Regions from separate parts of the Sulfitobacter sp. SK025 genome, predicted to be linked through region 1. Evidence: riboswitches for the same ligand, from Rfam matches in the RefSeq annotation. Region 1 holds a riboswitch; the other holds the start of a gene.
What was found. Region 1 has a riboswitch for thiamine pyrophosphate ahead of thiD (bifunctional hydroxymethylpyrimidine kinase/phosphomethylpyrimidine kinase). Riboswitches for the same ligand answer to the same signal wherever they lie in the genome.
Positions count from the first base shown of each region.

Region 2: another riboswitch for thiamine pyrophosphate. It lies ahead of thiB (thiamine ABC transporter substrate binding subunit); the one in region 1 lies ahead of thiD (bifunctional hydroxymethylpyrimidine kinase/phosphomethylpyrimidine kinase).

Region 1 is NZ_CP025808.1:1,776,134-1,788,214, reverse strand. It holds gene C1J04_RS08700 (arsenate reductase/protein-tyrosine-phosphatase family protein) at 1-367, shown strand, start outside; gene C1J04_RS08695 (ArsJ-associated glyceraldehyde-3-phosphate dehydrogenase) at 374-1,372, shown strand; gene arsJ (organoarsenical effux MFS transporter ArsJ) at 1,369-2,622, shown strand; gene C1J04_RS08685 (TRAP transporter permease) at 2,659-4,596, opposite strand; gene C1J04_RS08680 (TAXI family TRAP transporter solute-binding subunit) at 4,698-5,888, opposite strand; TPP riboswitch at 6,450-6,550, shown strand; gene thiD (bifunctional hydroxymethylpyrimidine kinase/phosphomethylpyrimidine kinase) at 6,618-7,424, shown strand; gene C1J04_RS08670 (FAD-dependent oxidoreductase) at 7,421-8,416, shown strand; gene thiS (sulfur carrier protein ThiS) at 8,400-8,597, shown strand; gene C1J04_RS08660 (thiazole synthase) at 8,599-9,372, shown strand; gene C1J04_RS08655 (thiamine phosphate synthase) at 9,369-9,965, shown strand; gene C1J04_RS08650 (ThiF family adenylyltransferase) at 9,944-10,966, shown strand; gene C1J04_RS08645 (ABC transporter substrate-binding protein) at 10,953-11,891, shown strand; gene tenA (thiaminase II) at 11,888-12,081, shown strand, end outside.
Region 2 is NZ_CP025808.1:519,494-531,574, forward strand. It holds gene C1J04_RS02385 (exopolysaccharide biosynthesis protein) at 1-343, shown strand, start outside; gene C1J04_RS02390 (thiamine ABC transporter ATP-binding protein) at 344-1,036, opposite strand; gene C1J04_RS02395 (thiamine/thiamine pyrophosphate ABC transporter permease ThiP) at 1,023-2,579, opposite strand; gene thiB (thiamine ABC transporter substrate binding subunit) at 2,555-3,532, opposite strand; TPP riboswitch at 3,567-3,666, opposite strand; gene aroC (chorismate synthase) at 3,759-4,859, shown strand; gene C1J04_RS02410 (DMT family transporter) at 4,961-5,938, shown strand; gene C1J04_RS02415 (cyclase family protein) at 6,050-6,997, shown strand; gene C1J04_RS02420 (branched-chain amino acid aminotransferase) at 7,079-7,948, opposite strand; gene C1J04_RS02425 (MarR family winged helix-turn-helix transcriptional regulator) at 8,109-8,621, shown strand; gene C1J04_RS02430 (response regulator) at 8,618-9,319, shown strand; gene C1J04_RS02435 (exodeoxyribonuclease VII small subunit) at 9,455-9,697, shown strand; gene C1J04_RS02440 (polyprenyl synthetase family protein) at 9,651-10,589, shown strand; gene dxs (1-deoxy-D-xylulose-5-phosphate synthase) at 10,606-12,081, shown strand, end outside.

The sequences.
Region 1 (12,081 bases):
CCCCCTTGCGGTCGAGATGCTGCAAGCCAAGGGCCACAGCATCGATGCGCTGCGGTCCAAACATATCTCTGAATTCCAAACCGCCGATGCGCCGCAGATGGATTTCGTCTTTACCGTCTGTGACCACGCCGCAAACGAGGAATGTCCCACCTGGCCCGGCCAGCCCGTGTCGGGGCATTGGGGCATGCCCGATCCCGTCAAAGCCGAAGGGACAGAAGCGGAACGCCGGCTGGCCTTCCAACAGACATATGGCGCGCTGCACAACCGGCTGCTGGCCTTTACCGCCCTGCCTTTCGACGCGCTGGACCGCGCTGCCTTGCAAAAACGGGTCGATGCCATCGGGGCCGACCCAGTGACCACAGGATAAACCACCATGACAACCTATGCTTTGAACGGCCTTGGCCGCATCGGAAAACTCGCCCTGCGGCCCTTGCTGGAACAGGGGGCCAAGATCGCCTTTATCAACGATGCCGTTGGCGACCCCGAGATGCACGCCCATCTGCTCGAATTTGATTCCGTCCACGGGCGCTGGCCTGCGACCTTCAGCGCAGAGGAACATGCGATCACCATCGACGGCACGCGTATCCCCGTGACCAGCACCAAATCGATCACAGATCTGCCGCTGGAGGGGGTGGATGTGGTGATCGACTGCACCGGTGCGTTCAAGACAGAGGCCAAGCTTGCCCCCTATTTCGAGGCGGGCGTGAAAAAGGTTGTTGTCTCTGCCCCCGTCAAGGACGGGCCGACGGCGAATATCGTCTATGGCGTGAACGACGACAGCTATGATCCAGCCGCGCACAGCATCGTCACCGCGGCGAGCTGCACCACCAACTGCCTCGCCCCCGTCGTCAAAGTCCTGCTGGAAGGGATCGGGATCAAACACGGGTCGATCACCACGATCCATGACGTGACCAACACGCAAACCATCGTGGACCGCCCCGCCAAGGACATGCGCCGCGCCCGATCGGCGCTGACCAACCTGATCCCCACCACCACAGGGTCCGCCACGGCGATCACGTTGATCTATCCGGAACTGACCGGCAAGCTGAACGGCCACGCCGTGCGGGTGCCCCTGCTGAATGCGTCGATCACCGATTGTGTGTTCGAGGTGGAGCGTGAGACGAGTGTGGAAGAGGTCAACGCCCTATTCAAAACCGCCGCCGAGGGGCCGTTAAAGGGCATTCTGGGCTTTGAGGAACGCCCGCTTGTGTCGTCGGATTACACCAATGACACCCGCAGCGGGATCGTGGATGCGCCATCGACGATGGTGGTGAATGGCACGCAGGTCAAAGTCTATGCGTGGTATGACAATGAAATGGGCTATGCGCACCGTCTGGTGGATGTGGCGCTGATGGTGGGCGGCAAGCTGTGACACGCCCTGCCGGTTTTACCGCCTATATCACTGTCACCGCCGCCTATTGGGCCTTTATGCTGACCGATGGCGCGTTGCGGATGCTGGTGCTGCTGCATTTTCATACGCTCGGCTTCTCTCCGGTACAGCTGGCCTATCTGTTCGTGCTCTACGAGATCGCGGGCGTGGTCACCAACCTGTCGGCGGGCTGGATCGCGGCGCGCTTCGGGCTGACCTCGACGCTCTATGCGGGGCTGTCGTTGCAAGTGGTCGCGCTGCTGGCGTTGACACAGCTTGATCCGGCATGGAGCGTCGCCGCCTCGGTCGTCTTTGTCATGCTGGTGCAAGGGCTGTCGGGCGTGGCCAAGGATTTGGCCAAGATGAGCTCTAAATCCGCGGTCAAGCTGCTGGCCCCCACCACGGGGGGCGGCTTGTTCCGCTGGGTCGCACTGCTGACCGGATCAAAAAACGCGGTCAAGGGCGCTGGCTTTCTGCTGGGAGCGGGGATGCTGGCGCTGCTGGGGTTTGTGCCGTCGACGTTGGTGATGGCGGCGATCCTGTTTGTGATCCTGATCGGCGTCGTCATCGGCATGCCCGCGGGCCTGCCGGTGGGGCGCAAGGATGCCAAGTTCACCGAAGTCCTGTCCAAAAACCGCAATATCAACTGGCTCAGCGCCGCGCGGCTGTTCCTTTTCGGGGCGCGCGACGTTTGGTTTGTCGTGGGCATCCCGATCTATTTCTACGCCGTGCTCTCCGATGGCAGCGTGGAAAGCAAGCGGGAGGCTTTCTTTATGATCGGCAGCTTTATGGCGGTGTGGACGATCCTCTATGGGGCCGTGCAAAGCTGGGCCCCGAAGATACTGCGGGCCACAGGCCGGACCGAGGGCGACACGCTCGCGCAGGCCCGCCACTGGAACCTTGCGCTGGTCGTCGTGCCTGCCCTGCTGGCCGCGCTGGTCTGGATCACGCCTGCGCCATCCCCCGCGTTGACGGTCACGATTGTCCTCGGTTTGCTGGTGTTCGGTGCGATTTTCGCGGTGAATTCGGCGCTTCATTCCTATCTGATCCTCAGCTTTACCGATGCAAAGCGGGTCACGATGGATGTGGGGTTCTACTATATGTCCAACGCGGCCGGTCGGTTGGTAGGCACGCTTTTGTCAGGCTTCACCTATCAACTGGGGGGGCTGGCGCTTTGCCTTGGCACCGCGGCGCTGATGCTGGCGCTAAGCGCCTTGGGGACGGCACAGCTGCGCCCCTCGCAAACGTCATGAACTGCGGCGCGCGGGGATGTCCCCGCGCGCCCAATCTCAAGGGACCGCAACCACGCCGTTGCGGTTGTCCCGCCAGATCAACGCGACAAGCGCCGCCGAGGCGACCCCCGCGATCAGCGTCGTCGTCAGCCCCGGAAAGCTGAAGGCAAAGCCCGCGATCCCCAGCGGCAGGCGTAGCCAGGGCCGCACCATACCGACGCCCAGCAGATAGCCCTCAAGCCCGCCGGACAGCAGCGTGATGCCGATGATGATCGACGGCAGCACATAGATCAGCGGCGTCAGATCGCCCTGCAGCACCAGCGCAGGCTGGAACAGGAAGAACAGCGGCACAAAGTAGATCACCACCCCCAACCGCATCGCGGTGAAAGAGGTCAGCATCGGCTTGGCCCCCGCAATCGTCGCCGCCAGAAACGCCGCAGCCCCCACCGGAGGCGTGATCACCGATAGCATCGCGTAGTAGACGATGAAAAAGTGCACCGCGACCGTGTTCAACCCGCCGATTTCGATGATCGCGGGCGCCAGCGTCACCGCAAGGAAGATGTAGGCCACAATCGCAAGCCCCGCCATCCCCATGATAAAGCAGGCCAAAACCCCAAGCGCGATCACGAGATAGACGTTATCCCCGCCCAAAGCGACCAGCCCCGAGGTCATCGACCCTGTCACACCGGTGATGGTCAAGGCGCTGACCACGAATGCAATCGGCAGGATGATCGCTGCGGTCTGTGTGACCAGCGTGCCCACCTGACGCAGGGTTTCAAAGATGCGCGCAGGTGTCATCATGGTCTCGCGTTGCAGGAAGCTCAGCGCGATCATCAGCGCACTGGCATACCACGGGGCGTAATACTCCCACCGCATATAGAGCAGGCCCCAGACCAGAAAGATCATGACCAGCAGGAAGGGCCAGCCGCGCTTCATCACCTCGCGGGCCGAGGGCAGGTTTTCGGGTTTCATGCCCACCAGCCCCTTGCGCGCGGCATAGGCGTCGACTTGCAGGATCAGGCCAAAGTAGAACAACACCGACGGCAGGATCGCAGCCACCATCACGGTCGCGTAGTCCACACCGATGGTGATCGCCATGACAAAGGCAATCGCCCCCATCACCGGCGGCATCACTACCCCGCCGGTCGAGGCACAGGCCTCGATCGCGCCAGCGTAATGGGGCGGGTAGCCGACCTTTTTCATGGTTGGAATGGTGATCGACCCGGTGCCCGCGATGTTCGAGAAAATCGACCCCGACAGCGACCCGAAAAAGGCGCTGGCCACGATCGATACTTTCGCAGGACCGCCGCGGTACTTGCCAAAGCCCGCATTGGCCAGATCGATAAAGAACTGCCCCGCCCCCGTGGCGATCAGCACGCCTGCAAAGACCAGAAAGCCCAGCACGATCTCGGCCACGATCTTGGTGGTGATGCCCATCAACCCTTCGGTGCGGAAGACATGCGCCTCGATCATGCGTTCAAACGTATAGGGGATGCCCATCAGCAAACCGGGGAAGTAATCGGCCACCAGCGGGTAAAGCCCCAGCACCAGCACCACGAGCAAGAAGGGGATGCCCCCCGACCGGCGCGCGACTTCAAGCATCAGCAGCCAAAGCACGACGCCCGCGTAGAAATTCGTCCAGCCCGCCTGCACGATCTCCCATGCATACATGGAGAACCACATACAGATGCCAAAGCCCACGGCGGCCGCAACGATGTCATAGATCGGCACATGGGTGTGCGATTTCACCGCTGGCAGCGCGATGAACGCCGCCGCAAGGAAGGTGCCGATAAAGACCCAGTAGTATTGCCCTTCAAGCAGACGCCGCCCGCCGATGGGCACGCCGAATACATAGGCCAGCCCCATCCCGAGGCCAAAGGTACACAGCAGCACGAAAGCGATGCTGGTGAACGAGAATAATCCCCCCAGTCGCGTCGTCTCGGACGAGGGTTCGACAGCCGTTTCAGCCGCCGGAGGGTGTTGTGTTGCTGACATGGAAGATCCTGAAAATAAAGGCGCTGTGGCAGTGTCTTAGGAGGACGGAGCACGCTGTGCTCCGCCCTGTCTTATGCCGTCGATGACGGTCCGGCGCGGCGTTACAAGCGCGAGCGGAACGGCTCCAGCCCGTCGGTGTGCTTGGCCAGAATGTCGAGATACTCCTGGTTCTCGAAATTCATCTCGACGCCCTGCTCCATCGCTTCTTTCATGCCGGCGTTGCGTGCCGCGATCCACGCGTCCATCTTCTCGATGGCCTCGTTGTTCCAGGCATCGTCTTCTTCGGTCCACGCCCCGATTTCACGCAGGTATTTCACCGTGCCTTCGTGCACCGGGATCGGGTTGGCATCCAGGAAGTTGCGGAAATGCTCCAGCGACATGCGGGTCGCCAGCGCGTGCGATCCTTTGTAGTTGTCGTGGGATTCATTGATCCACTTCGCCATGTTATAGACGAAATCCTCTTCTGCGGTGACCGGCACGGCATAGACGAAGTTCGACGTCATGGACTCGACACCCTTGGCGGTGCTCACCCCCATAGAGATGGTCGAGGGGATGGTCATGGGGCGGTAGCTCAGGTAGCCGTCCCAGCCTTCTTTGTTGGCGGGGTCCATCGGCAGCCAGCGAATGCCACCCGGTGCGCCTTCCATTTCGGACAGGACGGAAGAGATCGGCGAGCAATAGGCCACGTCGGACTTCCCCTCGACGACGGAACGACAGTTTTCACCGTAGCTGGAGGCCGGGACGAATTCGATCTTTTCCTGTGCTTCCTCGGGCGTCATGCCGATAAAGGCCGGCAGGGCTTGGGTGATTGCCGCGACGATTGCGGGCGAGAACACACCCGAGGTGACCCGCACGCCGCCTTTGCCGATATCTTCAAGGCTTTGCAGCTCGGAATCGCCAGCCACAACAAAGCCCCAAGGCGTGTCGTTGTGGTGCCACAAGATCCGCTGCGGCATGGGTTTCGCCGAGGCGTAGCCGCCGACCCCTTCCGCTTGCAACGCCATTTCCGACGCTGCAACCGACGCGATCGACACGTCTTCGCGGTCGGTCAAACGTTTGTAGCGCATGGGCTCGCTGTCTTCGGGAACGATCCGCACGGTGGTGCCGGTTTCCTTTTGCAACGCAGGCCCCCAACCGTTGGTCGAGGCAAAGCTGCCTGTCGACGTGCCCGGCGTGGCAATCACGAGCATGCGCGGCCACTCATACTCCTGCGCCATCGCGACGCCCGAAAGCGCCATGGATACCGCAAAGGACCCGACAGCGGCCTTGGCAAAACGTGTCATATTCTTCATGTGGTCTCTCTCCCTGTTGTACATCTTTGGATTGTTCGGGATCGCAGAATCACAGGCACCGCAAAAGCTGCGGATGCCCATGCGCCGGACGCAGATGTGATCTTTGCAGATGTCACGCAGCACCTCCCAATGCTTGTCGCGACGCGTCCGGTACGACCCGTAAAAACGGGCCAGAAAACGCATCCCCCCGAGTGTCGGCCCCCTCCTCCCGAGGGTATCCGACTCAATCTGTCAATCAGCCTAGGGGCAAGATATTTCGATGCCAATACCGCAGAACAGAACTTGATACCGCAGCCGCGCGGGGTCTTTGCGCGATCACCCCTAGTTTGCTGATGCCAAAGGGTTAACACCGCAGAATATGGGAAATGTGACGTTACGTTGCTTTGGGTTACGAGGCGTTGTTTCGGCTGACAATCGTCAGGAGGGCTGTCCAAACCGCGCCCGATTTGCCCAAAATATCGCCACCTTTGGTTGAATATTTTGCGGCTTGCACCGTTTGTCGAACTTGGCTACGCCTAAGGTAACGACGCTGCACGTCCCCACGGGGGGCGCAGTTCCAACATCTATCCGTCGGGGTGCCCTAGGGGGCTGAGAGGTGCGTGCACCGACCCGTCGAACCTGATCCGGGCAATACCGGCGTAGGGAACGGGTATCTTTGTGCAACGGCCCTGGGTCCACGCCACAAAGCTCATTCTTGCGTCTGCTTGCCCACCACCGAAAGGCGAGCATGTGACCAAGACGACCCCCATTTCCCTGACCATCGCGGGATCCGACAGCGGCGGCGGTGCCGGTATTCAGGCCGATATCAAGGCGATGTCGGCCAATGGTGTCTATGCTGCCAGCGTGATCACCGCCGTGACCGCGCAGAACACGCGCAGCGTCAGCGCGGTACACGAGATCCCCGCCCCCATCGTCGCGGCCCAGATCGATGCGGTGCTGTCCGATCTTTCGGTGCAGTCGATCAAACTGGGCATGTTGTTTTCTCCGCAGATTATTCAGGCGGTGGCCGCTGCACTGTCCGCGTTTCGGGGGGCCGTCGTGGTTGATCCGGTGATGATCGCAAAATCCGGCGATGCCCTGTTGCAAGAAGACGCCGTCGCAGCGTTGATCGCGGATATCCTGCCGCGCGCCGATCTGCTGACCCCCAACCTGCCCGAAGCCGCCCGCCTGTTGAACCAGCCCGAGGCCGACAGCGCCGACCAGATGGTCACGCAGGCCCGTGCGCTGCTAAAGATGGGCCCGAAGGCGGTGCTGATGAAGGGCGGCCATAGCGCGGGCAATATCTGTAGCGACGCGCTGGTCACCGCAGAGCGTGTCACATGGCTCAGCGCGCCGCGCATCGACACGCGCAATACCCACGGGACGGGATGCACCTACGCCGCGGCCATCGCCGCGGGGCTGGCCCACGGCAACCCCCTTGGCGCGGCGGTACAGGCCGCCCATGACTATCTGCACCGCGCCATCATCGCCGCGGATCAACTTGATATCGGCACGGGCCACGGGCCGGTGCATCACTTCCACGCGGTCTGGTCATGACGCAGGTCACCATCATCGGCGCGGGCGTCGCGGGGCTGTGTACCGCGCGTGTCTTGCTGGATCGCGGGATGCGCGTGCATCTGATCGACCGCGCCCGCCAGCCCGGCCCGCAAGGGTGTTCTTGGTGGGCTGGCGGCATGCTCGCCCCGTTTTGCGAAGGTGAAAGCGCCGAGGAACCGGTGATCCGGCTGGGCCAAAGCGCCGCGGATTGGTGGGGCCAACACACCACATCGCTGCGCCGACGCGGGTCGCTTGTAATCTCTCCGGCGCGGGACAGCAGCGATCTGACCCGCTTTGCCCGCCGCACGACAAGCCACCAAACCCTGACCGGCGCAGAGATCGCGACGCTTGAACCCGACTTGGGCGACCGCTTTGCCAAAGCGCTCTATTTCCAGACCGAGGCCCACCTGTCGCCCCGCATTGCGCTGGCAGAGCTATGGCGCGGGCTGGTGGCCGATGGGGCCAGTTTCGAACAGGGCGAGGCCGCCCCCGAAGCGCTGGCGCAAGACGGCATCGTCGTTGATTGCCGCGGCTATCACGCGCGCGCCGATCTGCCCGATTTGCGCGGCGTGAAGGGGGAAATGGCGCTGCTGTCCTGCCCCGATATCGCGATCACCCGCCCTATCCGCGTGCTGCACCCACGTGTGCCGATCTACCTCGTGCCGCGCGGTGACGGGATCTACATGCTCGGGGCCACGATGGTCGAAGGCCGCGCCGGTGCCCATGCCAGCGTGCGGTCCGTGCTTGAACTGCTGAGCGCGGCCTACGCACTGTCCCCCGCCTTTGGCGAGGCCGAGATCCTAGAGATCGGCGTCGACAGCCGCCCCGCCTTCCCCGACAACCTGCCGCGCATCGAACGGCAGGGCAATCTGATCCGCGCCAACGGTCTGTATCGCCACGGTTTCCTGCTCGCCCCCGCGCTGGCGACCATGGTGGCGGACCTGATCCTTGACGCCAAAACACCGGAGATTTTCCATGAAACTACAGCTTAACGGTGCCCCGCTCGACAGCGACGCGCCCACGCTCGCCGCCCTGCTAGAGGCCGAAGGATTTGGCGGCGCGAAAGTCGCTACCGCCGTCAATGGCAGCTTTATCCCCGCCAGCCTGCGGGCCAGCCACCCCCTGTCCTCCGGCGACAGCATCGAAGTGCTCGCCCCCATGCAGGGAGGCTAAGATGCGCCCCTTTTACGGAGAAACCCTTGCCAATGGTCTGATGCTGGGCACCGCGCAATACCCCTCGCCCAAGGTGCTGTCAGACGCCTTTGCGCGCAGCGGGGCGGCGGTGGCGACGGTCTCGCTGCGGCGCGAAAGCGGACGGGATCGCGCCGGTCAGGATTTCTGGGAACTGATCCGCGCGCTTGACGTCCATGTGCTGCCCAACACCGCCGGATGTCACAGCGTGAAAGAGGCCGTCACCACCGCCCATATGGCCCGCGAGGTGTTCGACACACGCTGGATCAAGCTCGAGGTCATCGGCGAGGAGGACACGTTGCAGCCCGATGTCTTCGGTCTGGTCGAGGCCGCCCGCATCCTGAGCGAGGACGGGTTTCAGGTCTTTCCCTACACCACCGAAGACCTTGTGGTGGCGGATAGATTGCTGCGGGCGGGCTGCGAGGTGCTGATGCCCTGGGGCGCGCCCATCGGGTCGGGGATGGGACTGAACAACCTTTTCGGGCTGCGCGCCATGCGGGCGCATTTTCCGGACGTGCCGCTGGTGATCGACGCCGGCATCGGCCTGCCGTCCCACGCCGCACAGGCGATGGAGCTGGGGTTTGACGCGGTGCTGCTGAACACCGCTGTCGCCAAAGCCGGTGACCCCGCCGCCATGGCCGAGGCCTTTGCCACCGCGATCCGCGCCGGACAGCTTGCCGCCGATGCGGACCCGATGCCGCCCCGCGATATGGCCGCGCCCTCTACCCCCTTGATAGGAAAGGCGTTTCTGGAATGACCCTGGACCGTTTCTACCCGATTTTCGACAGCGCCGCCTGGTTGGAGCGGCTGGTGCCCCTTGGCATCAAACTGGTGCAACTGCGGATCAAGGACACGCCCGCCCCTGCCCTGCGGCGCGACATCCGGCAGGCCAAGGCGATCTGCGCCAAACACGACAGTACCCTCGTGATCAACGATCACTGGCAGATCGCGCTCGACGAGGGGTGTGATTTTATCCATCTGGGACAAGAGGATCTGGACAGCGCCGACCTGACCGCCATCCGCGATGCGGGCGTACGTCTGGGCATCAGCACCCACGACAAGGCCGAACTGATCCGCGCCCTAGACCTGCGCCCCGATTATATCGCCCTCGGCCCGATCTACCCGACGATCCTGAAGCAGATGAAGTGGCACGCGCAGGGGCTGGACCGTCTGCGCGACTGGCGTGAACGGGTGGGGCAGACCCCGCTTGTGGCCATCGGTGGCATGTCGGTCGACCGCGCGGCGGGAGCCTTTGATGCCGGTGCCGATTGCGTCGCGGCGGTGACCGACATCACGCTGAACCCCTCGCCCGAGGATCGCGTCACTGCATGGCTGGTGGCAACCCGATGACCCGCTATGCCCGCCAGATGATCCTGCCGCAGGTCGGCCCATCGGGCCAAGAGGCGCTGGCGGCGGCACGGGTGGTGGTCGTCGGCGCGGGCGGGCTGGCGGCACCGGTACTGCCGCTGCTGGCGGGTGCCGGTGTGGGGCATATCACGCTGGTGGATGCTGATGAGGTGGCCCTGTCAAACCTGCACCGCCAGACCCTCTTTACCGAAGCCGATATCGGCACGCCCAAGGCCACCGCCGCCGCCCGCGCCCTGAGTGCGCGCAACAGCGCGTGCACCGTGGTCGCCCACCCCGTGACCCTTGGGCCGGATACCGTGGCAAAGCTGTGCCATGATGCGACGCTCGTGCTGGATTGCGCCGACAGCTTCGCAGCAAGCTATGTGCTGTCGGATCATTGCCTGAACGCGGGTCTGCCGTTGATCAGCGCCTCGGCCCTTGGGTTTGGCGGCTATGTCGGCGGGTTCTGCGGCGGCGCGCCGTCGCTGCGGGCGGTCTTCCCCGATCTGCCGGACCGCGCGGCCAGCTGCGACACGGCGGGGGTGATGGGGCCGGTCGTCGCCACGATCGGTGCCGCCCAAGCACAGATGGCGCTGGCCTGCCTCCTTGGACTGTCGCCGTCCCCTTTGGGGCAATTGATCAGCTTTGATCTTGCCACCTATCGTTTTGGCGGCTTCCGCTTTGATACCGCGCCGGAGCCTGACCACGGTTTCGGATTTGTCGCGCCCTCGCAGATCCGCGCAAGCGATTGGGTCGTCGATCTGCGTGGGCCGGATGAGGCCCCCACAGCCGCGACACCCACAGCGCAGCGCATCACCCTGCCCGATTTCCTCCGCAACGCTCCCCGCCCGACACATCAACCCCGCGCGGTGATCGCCTGCCGTTCGGGCCTGCGCGCGTGGCAGGCGGCGACCCATCTGGCCAGCTACTGGCATGGCCCCATTACCCTGCTCGCCATGGGCGAGCCTTCCCCGTTGAAAGGACAAACCGATGAAACTTCGTAACATTCTGGCCGCACTGGCGCTGACCTCTGGCCCGGCGCTGGCGCAGGACGAGATGGTCTTGCTGCTGGACTGGTTCGTGAACCCCGACCACGGGCCGATCATCGTGGCGCAGGAAAAAGGGTATTTCGCCGAACAGGATCTGAGCGTAGAGGTCATCGCCCCCGCCGATCCCTCCGATCCGCCCAAGCTGGTCGCCGCGGGCAAGGCGGATCTTGCGATCTCCTATCAGCCGCAGTTGCACCTGCAAATCCACGAAGGTCTGCCCCTGCAACGGGTCGGCACGCTGGTGGCCACGCCGCTGAACTGCCTGCTGGCGCTGACCGATGGACCCATCGCCTCTCCTGCGGATCTGGCGGGCAAAAAGGTCGGATTCTCGGTCGGCGGTGTCGAAGAGGCCGTGCTCGGCGCGATCCTGACCCATCACGGGCTGTCGCTGGATGATGTGGAGCTGGTAAACGTCAACTGGTCGCTTTCACCGTCGTTGATGTCCGGTCAGGTGGATGCGGTCATCGGGGCCTTCCGCAATTTCGAGCTGAACCAGATGGATATCGAAGGCGTCGATGGCACCTGTTTCTACGTCGAGGAAGAGGGCCTGCCGCCCTATGACGAGCTGATTTACGTCGCCAACCGCGACACGATGGACAAGGACATGATCGCGCGGTTTCTGGCCGCGACCGAGAAAGCGACGCAATATATCGTCAACCACCCCGAGGAAAGCTGGGAGGTGTTCGCCGCCACCTCTGCCGATCTGCAGGACGAGCTGAACGCCCGCGCGTGGAAAGACACGCTGCCCCGTTTCGCCCTGCGCCCCACGGCGATGGATGCCGGACGCTACGCCACATTCGAGACGTTCTTGCATGACGCGGGCCTGATCCCCGACATCTCGCCCGTGTCGACCATCGCCATTGATGTGACCGCCCGATGACCGCGCCGGACTATGGCCGAAGCTTCGCGATGTGGCGCGCTGCTGCGGCGCAGGATTGGCAGGACTATACCCACCATGCCTTTGTCGAAGGGCTGCGCGACGGCAGCCTACCGCGCCGTTGCTTTGTGAACTATCTGATCCAAGATTATGTTTTCCTTGTGCATTTCTCGCGCGCTTGGTCGATGGCGGT
Region 2 (12,081 bases), 1.3 Mb from region 1:
TCTGTGGTTGCCGCAGTTCCTGCTGCGCCGCGAGGTCAAGTCATCGCGGTTGCTGTTCTGCGTGCGGTGGCTGCGCAAGCCCGCGGCGTTTTTTGATCGCCACTCGGGCAAAAGGCTCCAGTTTCTGACGACAGGGCCGATGCGTCTGCTGACGTTGGTGACCTGCGTGATTCTGCCTGTGGGCTGGCCATTGCTTGAATTCGTGCCCTTCGCATCGTCCTTCGGGGGCGGAACGGTGGCGCTGTTCGCCTTTGGCCTGTTCACCCGCGACGGGCTTTATGTGCTGCTGGGGTATCTGACGATCCTGCTGACATCGCTGACCTTTTACGCCGTCATTTTCTGATTACCCCAGATAGGCGCGCAGCGCGTCAGGCGGGTTGTCCATCAGCGCTGCGGCAGGCTGCGGCGGATGCGCGGTGCCACCTTCGACAAAGATCACCTGATCCGCGATGCGGCGCACGTCCTCGGGGGCATGGGTGACCATGATCAACGCGGCTTTGGTCTCTGCGGCGAGGGCGGCCACCAGATCCAGCATGTCGTTGCGCAGGGCGGGGCCAAGTGCGGCAAAGGGTTCGTCGAGCAGCACAAGCGGGCGGGCTTGCACCAGCACCCGTGCGAGGGCCACACGGCTTTGCTGCCCGCCGGAAAGCTCGGAGGGTTTGCGCCCGGCCATCCCCTGCAGCCCGACACGATCAAGCGCCTCGTGTACACGGGTTTGGTCCGCGGTGCCGAGCCGCAGGTCGGGGCGCAGCCCCAGCCCTACATTCTGCATCACGCTGAGATGGGGAAAGAGGTTGTTATCCTGAAAAAGCATCGTCATCGGCCGCGCACCGGGGGCGGCTTGGGTGATGTCTTTGCCCTGCCACAGCAGCCTGCCGGACCTGAGCGGAATGAACCCGCAAAGCGCCCCCAGCAGGGTGGACTTCCCCGCACCCGAAGGGCCGATCACCGCATAGGTCTGCGCGGGCGCAAGGCTCAGGTCGGCGTGCAGGGTAAAGCTGCCTTGGGTGATCTGCGCGGTCTCAAGCGTCAGCATGCCAGCGCCCTCCCTTGTCGAATATCCAGAAAATCCCAAGCGACAGCGCCAGCAGGATCAGGGCCGCACCGGCCGCGGCCTCCATCCGGTAGGCCCCCATCAACCGGTACATCTGCAGCGGCAGGGTGGCACTGTCGGGGTCGGCGAACAAGGCGATGACCCCCAGATCCCCCATCGACAGGGCACCGGTCAGCCCCGCGGCAAAGCCGATCTGCGGGCGCAAGCGTGGCAGGATCAGCCAGCGCCAAAGCGGCCATCCGGTCAGCCCCAGCATCTGCGCCTGCCGGCCATAGATCTGCACCGTGTCGCGCAACCGCGGCACCAGAATACGCAGGGCAAAGGGCAGGGCCATCAGCGCATTGACCAGCGCCGTGACGGGCAGGGCCAGCGCAAAGGGGCTGGCGACAGGGTTGATCAGAATGAACCAGCCGGTGCCGATCATCAGCGGAGAGGCCGCAAGCCCCAAGAGGCCCACGGCCTCTACCCCGCCGCGGGCGCGGGTCGCGATCCATCCGGCAAGGGGCAGGGCCAAGGCCAGCAATACCACCACGCTGATCAGCGCCACGATGAGTGAGGTGCCCGCCGCCTGCCACACGCTGGCGGGCATTTGCGGCAGGCCGATCACCCCGCGCAGCACGACCGAGGTCAGGGGCAGCAGCAGAAACCCCGCTGCCAATGTGATGAACAGCGCGTCGAGCCACCGTTGCAGCCCACCACGTGCGTCCCAGCGGTGCAGGGGGCGGTCCTGCCCGCCGCCCAGACTGATCGCGGGGATGATCCACAGCGCCAGCGCGGCGGTGCTGCCGGCAAGGCCAAGCTGCACCAGCGACAGCAGCGCTGCACGGTTCAGGTCAAAGTCGAAACGGAACGCCTGATAGATCGCAAGCTCGATCGTCGTGGCGCGGGGACCGCCGCCGAGGGTCAGCGCCACGGCAAAGCTGGTCAGGCAGATCACAAAGATCAACGCCGCGGTGCCGGGCAGGATTTGCCGCAGGAGGGGAAGCTCGATGCTGCGAAATACCGCGCGCGGGGTCAGGCCAAGCTGTGCGGCCAGCCGGAACCGTTCCGCGGGCACGGTCTGCCACGCCTGCAACAAAAGCCGCGTGGCCAGCGGGAGGTTAAAGAAGACATGTGCCAGCACCACACCGTGCAGCCCGTAGATCGTGATGCCGGGCAACCCGACCGCCGCCAGCGCCGCATTGAGCCAGCCCGCGCGGCCAAAGACCGCAAGCACCCCCAGCACGGCGACAATCACCGGCAGGATGAACGGTGCCCCCAGCAGCGTGACCAGCAGCCCGCGCCCGACAAAGCGCCGTCGCGCCAAGGCGCGGGCGACAGGGATTGCCAGCACGGTAGACAGCAGGGCGGAAAGCGCGGCCTGTAGCACGGTAAACCGGATCGCGGACCAATCGGCCGGGCCAAGCCCGCTGCCGAACTCGGCCCGCCACAGCACCGCCCCCACCGCAGCAAGGATCAGCGCCGCAACCAGAATGGCGGCGCTGATGCCGGATTTCGTGCTTATTGCGACAGCGCGGAGAGCCATTCGGCCAATGCTTCCTCGCGCAGGGCGGGCACGTCATCGTTCGGGATCAGCAACGCCTTGCCCGGTTCGATCAATTGTTCAAAGCCTTCGGGCAGCCCGCCTTGGGGCGTGACGGCAGGGTACATCCAGTTGGTCGTGGGCAGCACCGATTGCGCCGCGTCCGATACCATGAACTGCATGAACTGATCGGCCAGCTCGGGCTGGTCGCTGCCCGCCAGTTTGCCGACCACTTCGATCTGCATGTAATGGCCTTCGTCAAAGGCGGCGGCGGCTTTGGTCGCGTCCTCTTCGGCGATCAGGTGGTAAGCGGGGGATGTGGTATAGCTCAGCACCATGTCGGCCTCGCCCTCAAGAAACAGGCCGTAGGCTTCGGACCAGCCCTTGGTCACGGTCACGACGTTATCCGCCAGACCTTCCCAGATCGCAGGGGCCTCGTCGCCATAAGCGTCCTTGACCCACATCAGCAGGCCCAGACCGGGGGTAGAGGACCGCGGGTCCTGAATCACGATCTTGAGGTCACTGTCGGCCAGAGCGCGAAAATTCGCGGGCGGGGTCAGATCGACGTTATGGACAAAGGCGAAATAGCCCCAGTCATAGGGGGCAAAGCTGTCGTCTTCCCATGTGACCGGCAGGTCATAATCCGCGTTCACTGTGGCGGGCGCGAACAGCCCTGTCTCCTTGGCCGCCGCGATCAGGCTGGTATCAAGCCCCAGCACCAGATCGGCGTCAGACCGCGCGCCTTCGAGCTTGAGCCGCGCCAGCAGCGCCGCGCCATCGCCCATACCGACGAATTTCAGATCGCAGGCGCATTCGGCCTCGAAGGCCGCTTCGATCACCGGGCCGGGGCCCCATTCGGCGACAAAGCTGTCGTAGGTATAGACCACCAGTTCGGGCGTCTCGGCCCATGCCTGCGTGGCGAAAAGCGTGGTGGCAGCAAGTGTAAGATACTTCATGGCATCCTCCAAAATGCGGCGTCAGAAAGCGTTGGAGGTGTATCCAGACCTTCCCTCCGCCGGTGTTAACCGGTTCAGGTTCAACGGGTCCGTGCGCGCACATCTCAGCCTGTCAGGCCCCCCGAGGTATCTTGTCGGTAGAACGCCTGTCGTCCGCGCGCAAGGTGAAACCCCTTGAGGCATGGTGCAGCCCCCGTTAAGGATCACCGCCAAAGGAGCACCGCCCATGTCGATCAACAGCTTTGGCCATCTTTTCCGCGTGACCACCTGGGGCGAAAGCCACGGGCCTGCTTTGGGGGCCACGGTGGACGGCTGCCCTCCCGGTGTGACGATCACCGAAGAGATGATCCAGCACTGGATGGACAAACGCAAACCCGGCCAGAACAAATACACCACGCAGCGCCGCGAGGCGGATGAGGTGCGGATCCTGTCGGGCGTGTTCGAAGGTGTCACCACCGGCACGCCGATCCAGCTGATGATCGAGAACACCGACCAGCGGTCGAAGGACTACGGCGACATCAAGGACAAGTTCCGCCCCGGTCACGCCGACATCACCTATTTCCAGAAATACGGCATCCGCGATTATCGCGGGGGCGGGCGGTCCTCGGCACGTGAAACCGCGTCGCGTGTGGCGGCGGGTGGCCTTGCGCGCGAAGCGATCAAGGCGATTGCACCGAATGTGCAGATCACCGGCTACATGGTGCAGATGGGCCCGCACAAGATCGACCGCGATGCGTTCGATTGGGACCAGATCGAACAGAACCCGTTCTGGGTGCCCGACGCCAAAGCGGCAGAAGAATGGGCGGCGTATCTGGACGGTCTGCGCAAATCCGGATCCTCCGTCGGTGCGATCATCGAGGTGACAGCGCGCGGCGTGCCCGCCGGCCTTGGCGCGCCGGTCTATGGCAAGCTCGACACCGATCTGGCCGCCGCGATGATGAGCATCAACGCCGTCAAAGGCGTGGAGATCGGCGAAGGCATGTCCGCTGCCATGCTGACCGGAGAGCTGAACGCGGACGAGATCAGCATGGGCCCCGACGGCCCTGTCTATTCGTCGAACCACGCGGGCGGTATTCTGGGTGGCATCAGCACCGGTCAGGACATCGTGCTGCGTTTTGCGGTCAAGCCAACGTCAAGCATCCTGACCACGCGCAAGACAATCACCAAGACCGGCGAAGATACGCAGATCATCACCAAAGGCCGCCATGACCCCTGCGTCGGCATCCGCGCCGTGCCGGTGGGCGAAGCGATGATGGCCTGCGTCCTGCTTGACCATATGCTGCTGCACCGCGGTCAGGTCGGCGAAAACCGCGGCATCATCGGCTAAGTCACGCGGAACGCTTGGATTTTCCGCGTGTTGGCGGGAATACGACGTGCAAGTTGACGCGGGGTCTTGCAACTTGAAACCTGCGGGCGCAAGCATGCGCCATGCAAAGCACCACGACAGAGCACCGCCCCGGCCGGGCCATCGCCCTTAAACTGGGGGCGGTCTTTCTGTTCTCGGTCATGGCGGCCCTCATCAAGATCGCGACGGCCACCGTGCCCGCCGCCCAAGCCGTGTTTTACCGTTCGTTCTTTGCCTTCCCGATGATCATCCTGTGGCTATGGCAAAGCGGCGACCTGCGCGACGGGCTGAAGCCCAGCAATCTGATGGGCCACGTCTGGCGCGGCGTTTTCGGGACCACGGCGATGGCGCTGACCTTTGCCGGGCTTGGCCTGCTGCCCCTGCCAGAGGTCACCGCGATCGGCTATGCCACGCCGCTTTTCACGGTAATCTTCGCCGCGATATTTCTGGGCGAACAGGTGCGTGTGTTCCGACTGTCTGCGGTGGCCGTGGGGCTGATCGGCGTGCTGATCGTTCTGTATCCCCGCTTTACCGTAGGCGGGGATAGCGTGTCGCAGCTTGCCATGCTGGGGGCGATGATGGTCGTTGCCGCGTCTATCATGCGCGCGCTTGTCCAGATCCACGTGCGCCGATTGGTGCAAACCGACAGCACGGCGGCCATCGTGTTCTATTTCTCGCTCACCGCGACCTGCCTGTCGTTCCTCACGCTGCCCGCAGGCATGGTGATCAACTGGGAACCGCTATGGTGGGTGAACCCCGGTTGGCAAGTCTCGGCACTATTGATCCTGTCGGGTATGATCGGCGGGGTATCACAGATCATGATCACGGCTTCTTACCGCTTTGGCCCGGTGTCGATGCTCGCCCCGTTCGACTATGCCTCTATGCTGTTCGCGGTGTTGATCGGCTGGGTGCTTTTCAGCGAAATCCCGACGCCTGCAATCCTGATCGGTGCCGGTCTGGTCATCGCCGGCGGTGCCGCGATCATCTGGCGGGAACGGCAGTTGGGACTGGATCGATCCAAATCCAAGGCCAGCAGCACGCCACAGGGGACGCCCAGCTGACCGGTTGAAATTACGTGCCCTGATTGAATTTCATGTTAGCCTAACCCTCTAGGGTGTGGAGCAGCGGATATCCCGTCGGTGCTGCACCCTGTTTTCTGGGAGGGAAGAAAGATGAAATTTACCAAGATTATCGCAACTGCCTTGTCCATCGGTGTCGGGGCATCTGCCGCATGGGCGCAAGACTGTGACCATTCGCATTGGGGCCCTGACGACCAGCTGGGATCGGCGAACCTGATCTCGACCGAGCGCACGTTGGAGGCCGCCAAGCTGATCAAGCAGGGGAAATCGATGCCGCTTGGGATCGTGATCGGGCCGGATACACCTGCCTTCCCGCCCCGTTCGCTGAGCCTTCAGGTGGTCCAGCCGAACCAGCACGGCGGCCAAAAGCTGTCGTCCTTTGGCTATGAAGGCAATTATAACGACGATCTGCTGCAAACCTGGATCGGTATCGGGTCGCAGTTGGACGGGCTTGGGCATCTGGGCGAAGACGGGATGTATTATAACTGCCTGGACGAAAAGGAAATCTCGGCGATCAGCGGCCTGACCAAATTGGGGACGCATGCCGTGCCGCCCTTGGTCGGGCGTGCCGTGATCATCGATATGGCCAAGCACATGGGCAAAGATGTGTTGGCCGCCGGAGAGCATTTTGGCGAGGCAGAGATTACCGCCGCGATGGAGGCGCAGCAGATCACGGTAAACGAAGGGGATATCGTGCTGTTTCACACGGGCTGGACCGACGGCATGATGGAAAGCGACCCGACGGCCTGGGGGTCCACCGAACCGGGGCTGAACAACGAAGGCGCGGTGTTTATGGCGTCGATGAACCCGATGGCCGTGGGTGCAGACACATGGGGCCTAGAAGCCATTCCACCGAAAGAGGGGGACAAGGTGTTCTATGGCCACGTCACGCTGCTCAAGGACAACGGCATCTATATTCTGGAGACGATGAACACAGGACCGCTGGTCGCTGAAGGCGTGCAAGAGTTCATGTTTGTGCTCGGGCAGCCGCTGATCAAAGGCACGGTACAGGCGATGATCAATCCGGTCGCGCTTTACTAACACGACGTGCTGCACCGCAGGCGCGGGCACGAAAACGGCGCGGGGGGGAACCCCTCGCGCCGTTTGTTTTGATTGGGCAGTTCAGGACCGGACGAGCTTTTCGTAGTCTTCCGAAATCTCGCGGGTGAGCGCGCCGACCTCGAAGGTGTAGTCGCCGATCTGTCCGACGGGTGTGACCTCGGCCGCGGTGCCGGTCAGCCAGCATTGCTCGAAGCCTTCCAGCTCTTCCGGCATGATGTGGCGTTCGTGCACGGTCAGGCCCTTTTCCTTGAGCATCCCGATAACGGTCTGACGGGTCAGCCCGTTCAGGAAGCAATCGGCCAGTGGCGTATGCACTTCGCCGTCCTTGACGAAAAAGATGTTCGCGCCGGTCGCTTCGGCCACATAGCCACGGTAGTCCATGAACAGCGCGTCGGAACAGCCTTTGGCCTCAGCCGCGTGTTTGGAGGTGGTGCAGATCATATACAGGCCCGCCGCTTTGGCGTGCACGGGGATCGTTTCGGGCGACGGGCGCTTCCACTTCGAGATGTCGAGCTTGGCGCCCTTCATCTTGGCGTCGCCGTAATAGTTGCCCCATTCCCAGCCCGCGATGGCCAGACGCACAGGGTTGCGCGCCGCCGAGACACCCATGTCGGGGCCGGCACCACGCCACGCGACCGCACGGACATAGGCATCGGTCCAGCCGTTCGCCTTGAGCATTTCGTATTTCGCGGCTTCGATCTCGTCCACGGAATACGGGATTTCGAAATCGAGGTATTGCGCCGATTTGCGCAGCCGTTCCGAATGCTCGCGGCCTTTGAAAATCTTGCCATTGTAGCAGCGTTCGCCCTCGAACACCGATGACGCATAGTGCATGGCGTGGGTCAGGATGTGGACATTGGCGTCGCGCCAATCGACCATTTTACCGTCCAACCAGATTTTGCCGTCGCGATCGTCGTATGCGCCGTCCATGATGTATCCTTCCTCAAAGCACCTCGGGATTTATGAAAATTGCGTGAAACCCGCTGCGTGCAGACATATAATTACGCAAAACATGGGATTCGATAGCCTTTGACTCTTGGAAAGTCAATAACGCTGACGTAAGCTCTTGGCGCAGCAAGGGGAGAGTATAATGGCAGACGGACGCGGCCCATCATCACACACGGGCGAGAACCTGCTGTTCCTGACGGATGAACAGCTGCGGCAGGGGATCGAGGCGATGTTCTTTGCCTACCGCGGTTTTACAGCCGACCCTGACAAGATCCTTGTGGATATGGCCTATGGCCGTGCGCACCACCGTGCGATCCACTTTATAAACCGGGCACCGGGCACGACGGTAAACAACCTTCTGGGGATTTTGGGTGTTACAAAACAATCCCTTAATCGTGTATTGCGCACGCTGATCGCCGATGGTCTTGTCAAAAGCCAAGTGGGAAAAGCAGACAAGCGGGAGCGGCACTTGTATCTGACTGACGCCGGGCGCGCGCTCGAACAGACATTGTCTGATGCACAACGGATGCGGATGCGCAGTGCGTTCCGCGACGCGGGCCCCGAGGCGGTCGCCGGTTTCCGCACCGTGCTAGAGGCGATGATGGACCCCGAAATGCACCATTGTTACACCCGTCTGAAGGAAAATGGCGCGTGAACGAGGCCGACGCACACCTGCTGATCGTCGATGACGACGAACGTATTCGCACGCTGCTGCAGAAGTTCCTGATGCGGCACGGGTTCCTTGTGACCTCGGCCCGCGATGCCGCCCATGCGCGGCGTATTCTGGCGGGACTGGATTTTGACCTGATCGTGCTGGATGTGATGATGCCGGGCGAGGATGGTCTAAGCCTGACGCGCAGCCTGCGCGAAGACATGCAAACGCCGATCCTGCTGCTGACCGCCAAGGGCGAGACGGGCAACCGGATCGAAGGGCTGGAAGCGGGGGCGGATGATTACCTTGCCAAACCGTTCGAACCCAAAGAGCTGCTGTTGCGGATCAACGCGATCCTTCGGCGTATGCCCGACACCCGCGTGGCTGATACCGCGCCCAAGGTGCTGTCGATGGGGCCGATCCGCTATGACATCGAACGCGGAGAGCTGTGGCAGGGCGACGATCTGGTGCGGCTGACCGCCACCGAAATCCAGCTGATGCGCATTTTCGCGGCCCAACCGGGCGCCGCGCTGAGCCGGTCAAAACTGGTGGAGGAACTGGGCCGTGACCGCGGGCAGGCGCAGGAACGTGCTGTCGATGTGCAGATCACCCGTTTGCGCCGCAAGATCGAAGACAATCCCAAACAGCCCCGCTATCTGCAAACCGTGCGCGGCGCGGGCTATATGCTGGCCCCCGACTGATCACCCGCTGCCTTGGCGGTAAATGTGGTGTCGTGGCGTAAGAGAATTTGCGCCCAAGAAATCGGCACGGTCACTGGAAGCCATGGCGCGGGCGGGCTATGGTCAGGCCAAGTTTGATTGATGGGATTCACGGCAATGACGGATACTCCGGTAGAAGAGATGAGCTTTGAGGCAGCGATGGCCGAACTGGAAAAGGTTCTGGGCCAGCTGGAACGGGGCGATGTGGCGCTGGATGAAAGCATTTCGCTTTACGAACGCGGGGCCAAGCTCAAGAAGCGCTGCGAGACCAAGTTGAAGGAAGCCGAAGAGAAAGTCGCGCAGATCACGCTGGATGGCGACGGCAACCCTGTCGGAGTGGCTCCTGTTGGCGGGGTTTGACATCTCGCTTGAGACAGAGCTGACGCGCAAACCGTTTCATGCGGCCATGCCCCATGCTGCGGATCTGGCGATTGGCCAGATCCTGCACGGGCTTGGCGGGTTGGACGGCACTGTGGCCGAGGCGATGCGCTATGCCGTGACAGGCGGCAAGGGCCTGCGGGCCTTTCTGGTGATCGAAAGCGCGCGGTTGCACGGGGTGATGGACGCGCAAGCTGCCCCCGCCGCCGGCGCGATCGAGGCGCTGCACGCCTATTCGCTGGTGCATGATGACATGCCTTGCATGGATGATGACGCCCTGCGTCGGGGTCAACCCACGGTACATGTGAAATGGGACGAGGCGACGGCGGTTCTGGCGGGCGATGCGCTGCAGACATTGGCGTTTGAACTGGTCGCGGCAACGGGCTGCGGCGACGCTGAACGGGTTGCGCTGGTCACGGGGCTGGCGCGGGCTGCCGGAGTGCGCGGCATGGTGGGCGGGCAGGCGATGGACATCGCCGCCGAAACCGCGCGCCAACCGCTGACCCTTGACCAGATCACAACGCTTCAGGCCGGCAAGACCGGTGCGCTGATTGAATGGGCCGCGACGGCGGGGCCGGTGATGGCGGGCGATGATGCCGCCGCGCTGCGCAGCTATGCGCGCAACCTCGGGCTGGCGTTCCAGATCGCGGATGACATTCTTGACGTCGAAGGCGATGCCGCCACGGTGGGCAAGGCCGTGGGCAAGGATGCCGATGCGGGCAAGGCGACATTTGTGTCGCTGCTGGGGTTGGACCCCGCCCGCGCCCGTGCCCGTGATCTTGTCGATGCTGCCTGTGATGCCCTGTCCCCCTACGGCAGTGACGCCGAAACCTTGCGAGACGCGGCCCGCTTCGTTATTGCCCGCAAAAGCTGATCCGGTGGAGAGCCAGATGACCGATAGACCAGATACGCCCCTTTTGGACCGGGTGAACCGCCCTGCCGATCTGAAGAATTTCTCGGATGCAGAGTTGGTGAAACTTTCCCATGAACTGCGGGCAGAGACGATTTCTGCCGTATCAGAGACGGGCGGCCATCTGGGCGCAGGTCTGGGCGTGGTTGAACTGACGGTCGCGATCCATTCGGTGTTCGATACGCCGAAGGACAAACTGATCTGGGATGTGAGCCACCAGTGCTACCCGCATAAGATCCTGACCGAACGCCGCGACCGTATCCGCACCCTGCGTATGAAAGATGGGTTGAGCGGATTTACCAAACGCAGTGAATCCCCCTACGACCCCTTTGGTGCGGCGCATTCGTCGACCTCTATCAGCGCGGCTTTGGGCTTTTCGGTGGCACGGGATCTGGGCGGCAATGTCCCCGAAGGTCTGGGCGATGCGATTGCGGTGATCGGCGATGGGTCGATGTCGGCGGGCATGGCCTATGAGGCGATGAACAACGCGGGCCATCTGAAAAAACGGATGTTCGTCATCCTGAACGACAACGAGATGTCGATCGCGCCGCCGGTGGGGGCGATGTCGACCTACCTTAGCCGTCTTTATGCCGAAGAGCCGTTTCAGGATTTCAAAGCCGCGGCCAAGGGCGCTGTCAGCATGTTGCCCGGCCCGTTCCGCGAAGGGGCCAAGCGCGCCAAGGATATGCTCAAGGGCATGGCCGTAGGCGGTACGTTGTTCGAACAGCTTGGATTTTCCTATCTCGGGCCGATTGACGGGCATGACCTGAACCAATTGTTGCCGGTTTTGCGCACGGTCAAGGCGCGGGCGACGGGGCCGGTGCTGATCCATGTGATCACCAAAAAGGGCAAGGGCTATGGCCCCGCCGAAGCCGCCCGTGACAAGGGCCACGCGACCGCCAAGTTCAATGTGCTGACGGGCGAGCAGAAGAAAGCGCCGTCAAACGCGCCCAGCTATACCCGCGTCTTTGCGGACAGCCTGATCGCCGAGGCCGCAAAAGACGACAAGATCTGCGCCGTGACGGCCGCGATGCCGGATGGGACAGGGCTGAACCTTTTCGCCGAACGCTACCCCAGCCGGTGCTTTGACGTGGGCATCGCGGAACAGCACGGTGTGACATTCTCTGCCGGATTGGCGGCGGGCGGTATGAAGCCGTTCTGCACGATGTATTCGACCTTCCTGCAGCGCGGCTATGATCAGGTGGTGCATGACGTGGCGATCCAGCGCTTGCCGGTGCGCTTTGCGATTGATCGCGCGGGGTTGGTCGGGGCGGATGGCGCCACCCACGCTGGTGCCTTTGACGTGGCGTTTTTGGCGAACCTGCCCGATTTCGTCGTGATGGCTGCCGCGGATGAGGCAGAGCTGGTGCATATGGTGGCCACGGCGGCGGCCTATGACGACGGGCCGATTGCCTTCCGCTTCCCGCGGGGTGAAGGCGCGGGCGTGACCATGCCC